DNA from 2 places in the Roseibium sp. HPY-6 genome. Region 2 is predicted to be linked to the other one. Evidence: predicted binding sites of a transcription regulator. Region 2 holds the regulator's gene; the other holds the start of a gene.
The links. The regulator LexA, encoded in region 2, represses DNA repair genes until DNA is damaged. The targets are predictions, from matches to a motif close to TGTTCNNNNTGTGTTCNG.
Positions count from the first base shown of each region.

Region 1: ABVF61_RS29025 (YifB family Mg chelatase-like AAA ATPase) is a predicted target of LexA. The motif match lies at 2,486-2,503, and genes of this name have one in related genera.

Region 1 covers NZ_JBEWCD010000003.1:638,066-643,536, forward strand. Annotated here, with positions in the region: gene ABVF61_RS29005 (L-histidine N(alpha)-methyltransferase) at 1-355, shown strand, start outside; gene ABVF61_RS29010 (MFS transporter) at 315-1,511, shown strand; gene ABVF61_RS29015 (hypothetical protein) at 1,623-1,856, shown strand; gene ABVF61_RS29020 (hypothetical protein) at 1,928-2,218, opposite strand; gene ABVF61_RS29025 (YifB family Mg chelatase-like AAA ATPase) at 2,562-4,088, shown strand; gene ABVF61_RS29030 (hypothetical protein) at 4,233-5,471, shown strand, end outside.
Region 2 covers NZ_JBEWCD010000001.1:6,252-11,722, forward strand. Annotated here, with positions in the region: gene ABVF61_RS00025 (hormone-sensitive lipase) at 1-285, opposite strand, end outside; gene ABVF61_RS00030 (acyl-CoA synthetase) at 419-1,999, shown strand; gene ABVF61_RS00035 (hypothetical protein) at 1,996-2,859, shown strand; gene lexA (transcriptional repressor LexA) at 3,005-3,721, shown strand; gene ABVF61_RS00045 (ComEC/Rec2 family competence protein) at 3,819-5,471, opposite strand, start outside.

The DNA of each region.
Region 1 (5,471 bases), on a different contig from region 2:
GCTGTATACGCCGAGGCACTTGGGACGTATTCCATATTTTTATGCCCATCCTGCCATGCGCCGATTTTCCAGGATCGCCTTTGAGCAATCAGTCGACAGTACCGTTCCGACGCTCAATCGCTTTTTTCTGCTGCCGGTGCCGTTCCGCGAGAACGAAACGACGCATGTCGCCGTCCTGGGAGAGGAGTTTTCAAGCACAATCAATGGAAGAAACTTGCACGTTTCCAACTTCTGCCTGAAACTCACGCATTCACAATATCGTCATTACAGAGAGCATGGCGGATATTTCGAGATTACCGGCGAGACCTTTACCGATGACGAGACACTTCACTTCCAGCTCTCCCGCCGGGTATGAAAATGTGATGCGAGCCCGTGGCCTGACGGCGGCGGGACTGGCAATCGTCGCCGCGACATATGGACTGGCCAGATACTGTTTTGGTCTGTTCCTCCCGGAGTTCCGGCAGGAATTCGGCCTGTCCACCGAAACGATCGGCCTGATCGCGGGCTTGTCCTATGCAGGCTACCTGATGGCGACGTTTCTCGGATCCGGATTGTCGACTTGGTTCGGACCACGCCTTCCTATCCTGCTGGGTGGTCTTGCCGCCGCATCTGGTATGGCGACGATTGCGATTGCGCCGGATGCCTGGACCCTGGCTTTCGGTGTCTTTCTGGCCGGAACCAGCCCCGGCCTCGCCTATCCGCCATTCTCTGACGTAATTGTCAGACACACCGAACCCAGTCGCCAGAACACAATTTACGCATGGATCAACTCCGGCACCGGTTTTGGTGTTGCCTTCGCCGGTCCGCTGGCGCTTTTTGCGGGCGAGGACTGGCGCCTCGCCTGGCTTTTGTTTGCAAGCCTAGCTCTGACCATTACTTTCTGGAACTACTGGACACTGCCGAGACACAGCCCGCGTCCCGAAAATGCCAAGGCCGCGATTTCACCGAGATTTCTTCTGCAGCGGGCGGCGAGACCTCTGTTTGTTGCCGCATTTTTGTTCGGAATTTTCTCAGCGGTTTATTGGACTTACGCAGTCGAACTGCTGTGGATGCTCACCGGTCAGTCGAACGATGCCATTCTGTTCTGGATTGTGCTTGGCGTTGCCGGTGTCACGGGCTGCTTTGCCGGCGGTCTCGTAAACAGATGGGGCTTACGGCGGACTTACTGGGTCCTGGCACTTGTTGTCGGTGCCGCTGTGGCGACACTGCCCTACCTCATCGAAATTCCGCACGGGATTTACATTTCCTCGGCGTTTTTCGGGTCCGGATTCATTGTGATGACCGCGCTGTTTGGCATGTGGAGCATGCGCATTTTCAGAGAAGCGCCGTCAATCGGGTTCGGTCTCACCTTCTTTCTGATCTCGCTCGGTCAGGGGGTCGGTCCCGTGCTGGGCGGATTCACGATCCCCGTGATGGGCCATCCGATGCTGTTCGTGGTCTCGGGTCTCTTGTGCTGCGGGCTCGTCTTGCTCGGTCCTAAGAAGCGTGGTTTTCCAGCTGCGCAGCCATAACACCGAATTATGGTGGCGCTGGTGCACATAACCGCAATGTGCTGGCCTTTCGCTGAGATAGCAGGCATCATAATAGCACGCTATGATTGTATTCTGCGATGTGATGTGCTTATGATCGTTACCAATAAAATGACAAATGATGAACTGCAGCTCGACACTGAACTCTGCCGGGCCATGTTCGAAAAAGACCCGGACAAGATGATCGAGCTTGTGTCGGAGTGGTTGGAGGCAAACGGCCTGACCACAAGCGAAAACTTTCAGATGCCGCTCTATCTGGATCAGGTTCTTGCAGGTGCGACCGGTTATTCGGGAACCGGCAGAACGGTGCGCATCTACGCTTCTTGAAAATCTGCACCGCACGGGCAAACAACCGTTGCCAACTCAACGGTGTGCCCATCGTTTTCATGTGCGGCTGATCAAAAAGCGAAATCGTCCTGAAACTCGCCCATTTCCAGGCCGGCAATGGCGTCGATGTCGACGTCGAAAGCTGCGTCGATATCTTCCAAGTCGAACGTATCATCGTCGCTGAGGTCCCAGGACGGGTCGTCATTGTCTTCACCGACATATTCATCCAGAACGTCACGGAGATCGTCGTTCAGGTTGTCCATGATCGCGTCGAGTTCGCCGAAACGGCCAGTCTGTTGGATGGTCTCTTCCGCAGCGTTCGCGTAGTAGGCTCCGTCATTCCATTTCTTAAAGTGTGGCATTTCAATTACTCCTGTTGTCGTCAATGTCGTGCAATAGACATGGCTACACGCTGCGGCGTTTTCTGTGACGGATGTCACCCGCACAGTTTGAGAAGTGGATTTTCGCGCACACTTGTGCGCTGTGTCACACTGGAACCGGTGCAATCGCACGCTTCGTTCTGGCGGATACGTCGTTTTCGGTATCAGGGTTGTTCGAACGGGATATTGAGCAGCATGGCCCTTGAGACTTGGCCGTAAATGAAGACACTCAACCGCCGAGAAGCCGGTTGTTCCATTTTTGTTCTTGATTCTCCCGTCTGCCTATGTTTCGGTCGAAATACAGCTCAGGGTAGAGGATTGGGATATGGTCAGCCGGGTTACGACTGTCGCCTTTCAGGGAATTGAAGCCGTTCCGGTTGATGTGCAGGTCCACGTCGGACCGGGCATGGTCGCTTTCACGATCGTGGGCCTTCCTGACAAGGCGGTCGCGGAAAGCCGCGAGCGTGTCCGGGCAGCATTGTCCGCGTCTGGCCTCGCCCTTCCGGCCAAACGTGTCACCGTTAATCTCGCGCCGGCAGACTTGCCCAAGGAAGGATCGCACTACGATTTGCCGATCGCGCTCGGCGTCATGGCTGCGATCGGTGCCATTCCCGGTGAGTTTCTGGATGGCTATGTTGTGCTGGGGGAGCTCGGTCTGGACGGAACGCTCGCGCCGGTAGCCGGCGTGCTTCCGGCGGCAATGGGTGCGAACGCCCTCGGGAAGGGGCTGATCTGCCCTGAGGCAAGCGGCAGTGAAGCGGCCTGGGCGGATCGCGACATGGATATCCTGGCGCCTCGCTCGCTCATCCAGCTCGCCAACCATTTCAAGGGAACGCAGGTGCTGTCACGCCCGGTCGCCAAGCTGCAGGGAAAAGGCGCGCCGATGCCCAACCTTTCCGAGGTGAAAGGTCAGGAGACCGCGCGGCGTGCGCTCGAAATCGCGGCGGCAGGTGGCCACAATCTGTTGATGACCGGGCCACCCGGCTCTGGAAAATCGATGCTGGCCAGCCGATTGCCGTCCATATTGCCGCCGCTCACGCCACGCGAACTGCTTGAAGTCTCCATGATTGCGTCGCTTGCCGGGGAGCTTGCGGAGGGCAAGCTGACAGACAGCCGCCCGTTCCGGGCACCGCATCATTCGGCCTCCATGGCTGCTCTTGTGGGTGGCGGGCTTCGTGCCAGGCCGGGTGAGGTCTCGCTTGCGCATAACGGCGTTCTGTTTCTCGACGAGTTGCCGGAGTTTAATCCGCAGGTTCTCGACAGCCTGCGGCAGCCGCTGGAAACGGGTGAGGCAGTAATTGCGCGCGCAAATCACCGCGTCACCTATCCCGCGCGCATCCAGCTGATTGCCGCGATGAATCCTTGCCGTTGCGGTCATGCCGGTGAGCCCGGTCACGTTTGCCGCCGTGGAGAGCGCTGCGTAAGCGAATATCAGGCCCGTGTTTCCGGCCCGTTTCTGGACCGCATTGACCTTCGGATTGATGTACAGGCCGTCACCGCGGCCGATTTGATCGGCCCTGCCGAGTCCGAACCATCGGAGACGGTCGCCGCGCGGGTTGCCGATGCGCGACATATTCAGGAGAAGCGGTTCTTTGATCTCGGTGTCGCCTGCCGGACGAATGCGCAGGCTCCGGCATCGATTGTGGAAACGATGGCGCAGCCGGATGAGCTGGGACTGGCCTTTTTGCGTGATGCGGCCGAGAAGCTGCATTTGAGTGCGCGCGGCTATCACCGTGTCCTGAAGCTGGCACGCACACTGGCGGATCTTGACGCGGAAGAACGGGTCGGTCGTATTCATCTGGCCGAAGCACTGAGTTACCGGGGGCAGGATATTTCCCGCAAAGCAGCCTAGTGAAACAGGTACAACCCAATATACAATCAAAAATAGCACTTGAGACAAACAAGTTCTCAACGTTGATTTTCTTGTCGTTCTACTGCAACCTTACTGAACGTTAGCTAATTCAGTTTTTAAACATGATCGCCGAAAGGCCGAAACATGTTGAATGCATTGCGCCGGAATATTGCCCCATTGCTCATGCCTGTTATGGCGTCGGTCCTTCTTCTGGTTCTGTTTGAAGTTCACACTGCAATTTTCCGGCGCGCGCAAACCCTGATCGGCCTGCGCGCGGAAGCGCCGATTATCGTTGCCACGGAGGACCGGTGCCGTGGCCGTGTGGCACGAAGCGTCGGCAGCGATGTCGGACCCCTGTTTGTAACATCGGCCTATCTTCAGCCCGAAAGGGCAACGCAGTGTTTTGAGCGAATGACATTCATTGTCGCGGTCACACCGGGAAAAACGGTCCATCTCTTCGTCAACAATCAAAGAGTTGCCGTTCGCAAAAGCCATACGCGCCTGGTTCGGTTCCATAACGTTCCGATGCAGCCGCTTCACAACGTCGTTCATGTGTCCACGAACGAAAGCCGCCTCTGGCTGCCGTTCGGGTCACCGAGCTCCCATGCGACATTCGATCTTCGCCAGGACCAGCGGCGGGCCGGTAACCCACTCTTTGGCGCTGCTCCGCGCCGCGTCGAACTCAGCACCATGGCCGTTCCGGGTCCGGCGAATGAGCAAGGGACACATCCGCTTGGGTCCTGGACGCTACCGGATGGGCGCGAGCTCGGACTCGCTGCCATTCCGCCCTTTGCAGCGTTCGACCCGAACGAAATCTCGGCGGCGGCTGACACGTATGTTTATAATCGGGACGACCTCGCCGGGCTTGTGCTCTATGACATCCCGCGCGAGACAGACTCGCTCCAGATCGCAGCCCACGGAACGCGGCAACCGGCGTTCTTCCGCCGGCTTGTTGCAACCCATGACCCCGATACGGGAACGATCAGCGTCGAAGCCTCGGCCTGCCTGCCGGCGGAACACTATCTCAGTGCTCCGTCGATGCGTGCCCGGGGCCGCTTTCTCTCCGGCGAGATATGGGTCGCACGCCTTTTTCAGACCCAGGTCGGCCGGCATGATCAAGTCGGTTATCTGAGCTCACACAAGACTGCCGTCGTAGAAGAGGGTGGTGCCGGGCAGGACGAGCGGGTGTCCGGCTGCAGCGTCCTGTCGACGCGCTACAGCGTTGATGACGCCCTGTTCAGTCTCCGTGGACGTGGCAGCGCGAGCTTTCCCCATTTGCCCGGCGACCGTCTCGAGCTGAACGGCTTCGGTGCGAACATGGATATTTACGGCAAGACCGAAGCGGCAATCGCGTCGCAAAGCCGGAGCTGGGCAGGCGCATTG
Region 2 (5,471 bases):
CTCCAGGGCACCTTGCGCAAAATGCGACCAGTAGCTCTTGTCAAACCGTAGCCAGTAGCCGCCATGCACAAAAACCACCAGACCTCTGGACGAGTGCTTGGGGAAGAACAAATCGAAGCATTGCCGGGGTGAGTTTCCGTAAGAAACATCGATGTCCTTGTCAGCCCATGATGACCTGAATTTTCCGGCGTCAGCTGCCCATTTGGGCGGATAGGCTTCCGCGCCTGGGATATGGGCTGCATTGGCGTAGGCATCATCCCAGTCGGTAATCGTCGTTTCATTCATGGCAATGTTTCCCACCCTTGTCGCAGATAGACGCTAAGGCTGTTCGGCACTGCAAGCGCAGCGACTTGTCAAACGACACATGACGCGCCTAACGTCCTTCGAAGACATACGAGGAAGAGGAATTGGTCGTCAAATGACGGAGCGCTGTTCAAATCGTGTCCCGAACCTGTCGCATCACCTGACGAAGAATGCCCGTCGCTGGCCGGCCCATCCCGCGATCATCTGGGAAGACAAGACCTGGACATGGAGCGAACTCGACCAAAGAGTGAGCGCGCTTTGTCATGTCCTGCAACAAAAATTCGGCCTGGCGAAAGGTGACAGCATTCTGGTCCAGGCGCAAAACTCAAACCAGATGTGTGAGACAATGCTGGCGGCTTTCCGCCTTGGCGCTGTCTGGGTCCCCTGCAATTTTCGTCAGGCACCGGGTGAAACCGCATTTGCCGCCCATAAAGCCGCTGCGAAGGTCTTTGTATGTGACGCAGATTTTGAAGAGCAGGCGAATGCCGTTAGAACCGAGATCCCTGACCTCGCCGGTACCATCAGCATTGGCGCAAGCAGCTTTGGCGCATCTTACGAAGACCTGATTTCAGGATTTTCCGGTGAACCGTTTGCAGACGAAGCCGTCGACTACAATGATCCGTGCTGGCTGTTCTTCACGTCCGGCTCAACCGGCAAACCCAAAGCAGTCGTCCTCACGCATGGTCAGATCGGCTTCGTAACCGTCAACTACCTGGCGGATCTTATTCCCGGCACGAGCGAACAGGACGCCTCGCTCGTAATTGCTCCACTGTCTCACGGCGCCGGATTGCAACAAATCGCGCAGCTCCCGCGGGGAACAACGCATGTCCTGATGCCAAGCGGTGGTTTCAATCCTGCAATCGCTTTTGAGTTGATCGAAAAACATCGCGTGAGCAACATGTTCACGGTTCCGACAATCGTAAAACGGCTGGTCGAGGATCCGTCGGTTGACCGGTATAACCATTCGAGCCTTCGCCACGTCATATATGCCGGTGCGCCGATGTATCGGGAAGACCAGAAATACGCGCTTGAAAAGCTCGGACACGTCCTGGTCCAATACTATGGCTTGGGCGAAGTCACCGGGAACATCACGGTCCTGCGCCCACAAGACCATTTTCTGGAGGACGGACCCGAAACCAGGGTCGGAACATGCGGCACCGAACGCACGGGAATCGAGGTCAGTATCCAGGATGACGATGGCAACATACTTCCGGCCGGTGAGACCGGCGAGGTATGCGTGATAGGACCAGCGGTCTGTGCAGGTTATCTGGAAGACGATGCAGCGAACCAGGCGTCGTTTCGAAATGGTTGGTTCCGAACCGGTGACATCGGACATCTTGATGAGAATCGCTATCTTTATCTGACCGGACGTGCGTCAGACATGTACATTTCCGGTGGCTCGAATGTGTATCCGAAGGAAATCGAAGAGGTTCTATTGACGCACCCTGGGATTTCGGAAGTCGCTATCCTTGGCATCCCGGACCCGCAGTGGGGCGAGACAGGACTGGCGGTTTGTGTTGCGACAGGCGAAGATCACGGCCTGCAAGATGAACTGATGAGTTACCTTTCCGGCAAGATCGCCCGCTACAAGATGCCGGCCAGGTACCTTTTCATCGAAACGATGCCAACCAGTGCCTATGGAAAGATCACCAAGAAGCTCGTTCGGGAATATCTCGTCGAAGAAGGCCTCTTATGAGACGGCCGCCACCAAACAGCCTTGCCGAGATCCGGCACCCGGGACCGCCGAACAAGACAAGACGCCCCTTCGCACGTTGCAACGCGACGCGAATTGATCTGCAGCTTTCGGCAGGACAATCATTGCTCGGCGCTTTGGGAGATTGGGCTGAACGCGAAGGCTTCTCTTCTGCGATGCTGGACTTGTCCGGTCTCAGACTGAAGTCGTTTGAGTACGTGATGCCGGACCGAGCGATCGATGACCGGCACGTCGCATGGTACAGCGACACTCAGCATTGCGAATCTGCAACCCTGCAGGAAGGCGTCGCCATACTGGGCCGTCGAGATGGTCGTTGGTTCGCACATGTTCACGCGTACTGGACCAACAAAAACGCTGAACACCTGGGGCATTTGCTGCCGGACACACTCATTGTGGATCAGGCGAGCCTGATCAGCGGCTGGGGGTTAACCGGTGCGTCTTACGTTGCCGAGGAAGACCCGGAGACTGAGTTCACGCTTTACAGGGTCAGGCAGGAAAATCGCGTCAAATCAGATATAGCCAACGCGCTGATCACCACGCTGGCACCTTTTGAGGATCTTGCTGCAAGCGTATCTGATCTGGCTCAGCAGCTGGATAGCGAAACGTTTGAAGTGTCGGGTCTTGGAAGTCTCGCGGGAGCAACTTTCATGGACGGTGAACCCATGACCGGCCTGATCTCCGAGATCCTGCTCCAGCCTGGTGGCGGACGGCAGAGTAACGGGGAACGGAAAATACCGATTCGGTGCATCGATCTGGAAGGCCGTCTTCATCAGGGAAACGTTCTTGAAGGCGGTGCACCGACACTCGTCACCTGCGAACTGCTCCTGGTGTCACGAAGCTAAAGTCCGAAAGAAATCAGTAGCTTTTGGGAGAGAGCGCCGTCCAAAAAGAACAGTAAGAGAACATTTACCCTTGCAGAACACAATAGGAACAGGTAGATTGTTCTCGATTTGTACCAGCCTGTTCTGTGGTCAGGGGAAGCCAAAAATGCTCACGCGCAAGCAGTATGAACTGCTCATGTTCATTCACGAGAGACTCAAGGAAACCGGTGTTCCACCGTCTTTTGATGAAATGAAAGACGCTTTGGACCTTCGTTCCAAATCCGGTATCCACCGATTGATCACGGCGCTCGAGGAACGCGGCTTCATAAGGCGGCTGCCGAACCGTGCCCGCGCAATGGAAGTTGTGCGCCTTCCCGACTCCATCGCACCTGGTTTGGGCACTCCGCGACCGCGGGGCAGTTTTTCACCCGAAGTCATCGAGGGATCACTCGGGAAACCTGAAGCCCCTCGCCCTGCCCCTGCTCCTGAGCCGGTGCATCAGGGAACGGAGATCCCGGTTATGGGACGCATTGCGGCGGGTGTTCCGATTGAAGCTATCCAGACCCACAGCCATTCAATCTCCGTACCGCCTGAGCTTCTGGGTAAAGGCGAACACTATGCCCTGGAAGTGCGCGGCGACTCCATGATTGAGGCTGGAATTCTGGACGGTGATACGGTCCTGATACGCAGGACAGAAAGCGCCGACAGCGGCGATATTGTCGTGGCACTGGTTGACGAGGAAGAGGCCACGCTTAAGCGCTTGCGCAAGAAAGGCGCATCCATCGCTCTTGAAGCGGCCAATCCTGCATATGAGACGCGCATCTTCGGACCTGGCAGAGTGCGTGTTCAGGGGCGCCTGGTTGCCCTCTTCCGCCAATACTGACGCATAAATGCGCAGCACTGCGGACCCGCCTTGATGTTAGTGAGCAGGTCTGATCCATGACCGGGCATCTCAAGGGACCGCGGGCTGTTTATGGCATCTATCGCAGGCTCGCGCGCGTGACCTCACCTTTCTTGTGCCAGGGCCTCGGTATGATCGGTATGGCATATTGGATCGCGTCGATCTGGGGCGCCGCAGCCTTCTCCTCAGAGGGTAGTCGCAATCTATTGTTTTCCTGAATGGCTCGGTCGGAATTCACCTGACGAGATAACCACAAGGAGATTGCGCCTCGTCGCTCACGCACCTCGCGATCGATCACGAGGCTTGCACCGCACACACCTGGCACGACTAAGTCGCTTACGATAAGATCGGCATAACGGCAATCCATGACAAGAGCATCCAATGACTTTGGCATGGCGATGTAAAACGGTCTGTCGGGGAAGGATCCCTTTGGTTCGAACGGCCGTTTTTCAAAAGCTTTGATGACGCACCCGCTTGGATCACATACTCTTTGTGGCGACTTCATCTTGCGCGACTTGACCGCGTCACCCGTTATACCCTCTGCCTGATACCAGATGTCTGTCTGGAAAGAACCTCGCGCGCCATTCCAGTTTAAGTTCCCGCCGGCATCACGTGCCGCGATGCGACCGCCAGAGGCGGAAATCTGAATGTCGGGCGGAGGTGACAAGTGCAAGAGCACGCCTCCAACAACAAGCGGAAGAACCGCGCTGAACCGCCACTTGCCCCGCAGCAACAACGCCGCGAACAGGGCTGCGCAAAATGCGATGGTTTCGACTGCGGTCAACTGACCGATCGCACCGATACCACCGTCGAGCTCTGCCACGAAGGCCGCGATTTCAAGCAAGAGTGTGAGGCCAAAGGACATGATTGCGAGAGGAATTGCGGCCAGCCCTAGAGGCATGAGTACCAGGGACAGAACACCCATCGGCATGACAAGCAGCGTGAAGACAGGCATTCCAAGCATGTTTCCAATCAACCCGTAGGGCGCAATGCGGCCAAAATGGTGCGCGGCGATAATGCCGGTTGCGACCCCAGCTACTAGCGCCGTTATCAAAAGCCCTGTCATCCACCGGCCCACGAACAGGGCAATCTTGCCGGAAAGCGTTTTGCGGTATCTTTGCCCGGCTGCGAGTGGTTCAACGCGGTCCCGCCACGTCTCATAAACAGCAATGAGACAGATCACCGCCGCAAACGACATCTGGAACCCCGGGTAAAACAAACGCTCCGGCGCTAAAACAAGGAGGACAAGACCAGCAAACGCGACACTGCGCACCGTCAGGCCGCGGCGCCCGACAAGAATGCCGAGAAAGACGAGCGAGATCATCAGGAAGGACCGCTGCGTTGCGACAGAGCCCCCAGAAATGAGCAAATAGAAGAAGGCTGCGGAAAGAGCTGCAATGGCTGCGAATTTGTGAATGGGAAATCGCAGCGCCAAAGGTGGAAGCAAAGCGAATAGGAAGAGCGCGGCAGCGTAAGTTCCGCCTGCAAAAAGGGCCATGTGAAGACCCGATATTGCAAGAATGTGCGCAAGCCCTGCAGCTCTGAGATTCTCCTGCTGGAGCCCGTTTATTCCTCCGCGATCACCGACAAGCAGCGCGACGATGAGAGCCGCTTCCTGATCATCAGGCAGACTGGCGCGTATTTTCGTTGCTATGCGATCTCTGATTGCCTGGATCCACGTATCTGGATGCGGCCCAATCGCAACATCTTGTGCTGGTAGAACTTCCGGCGG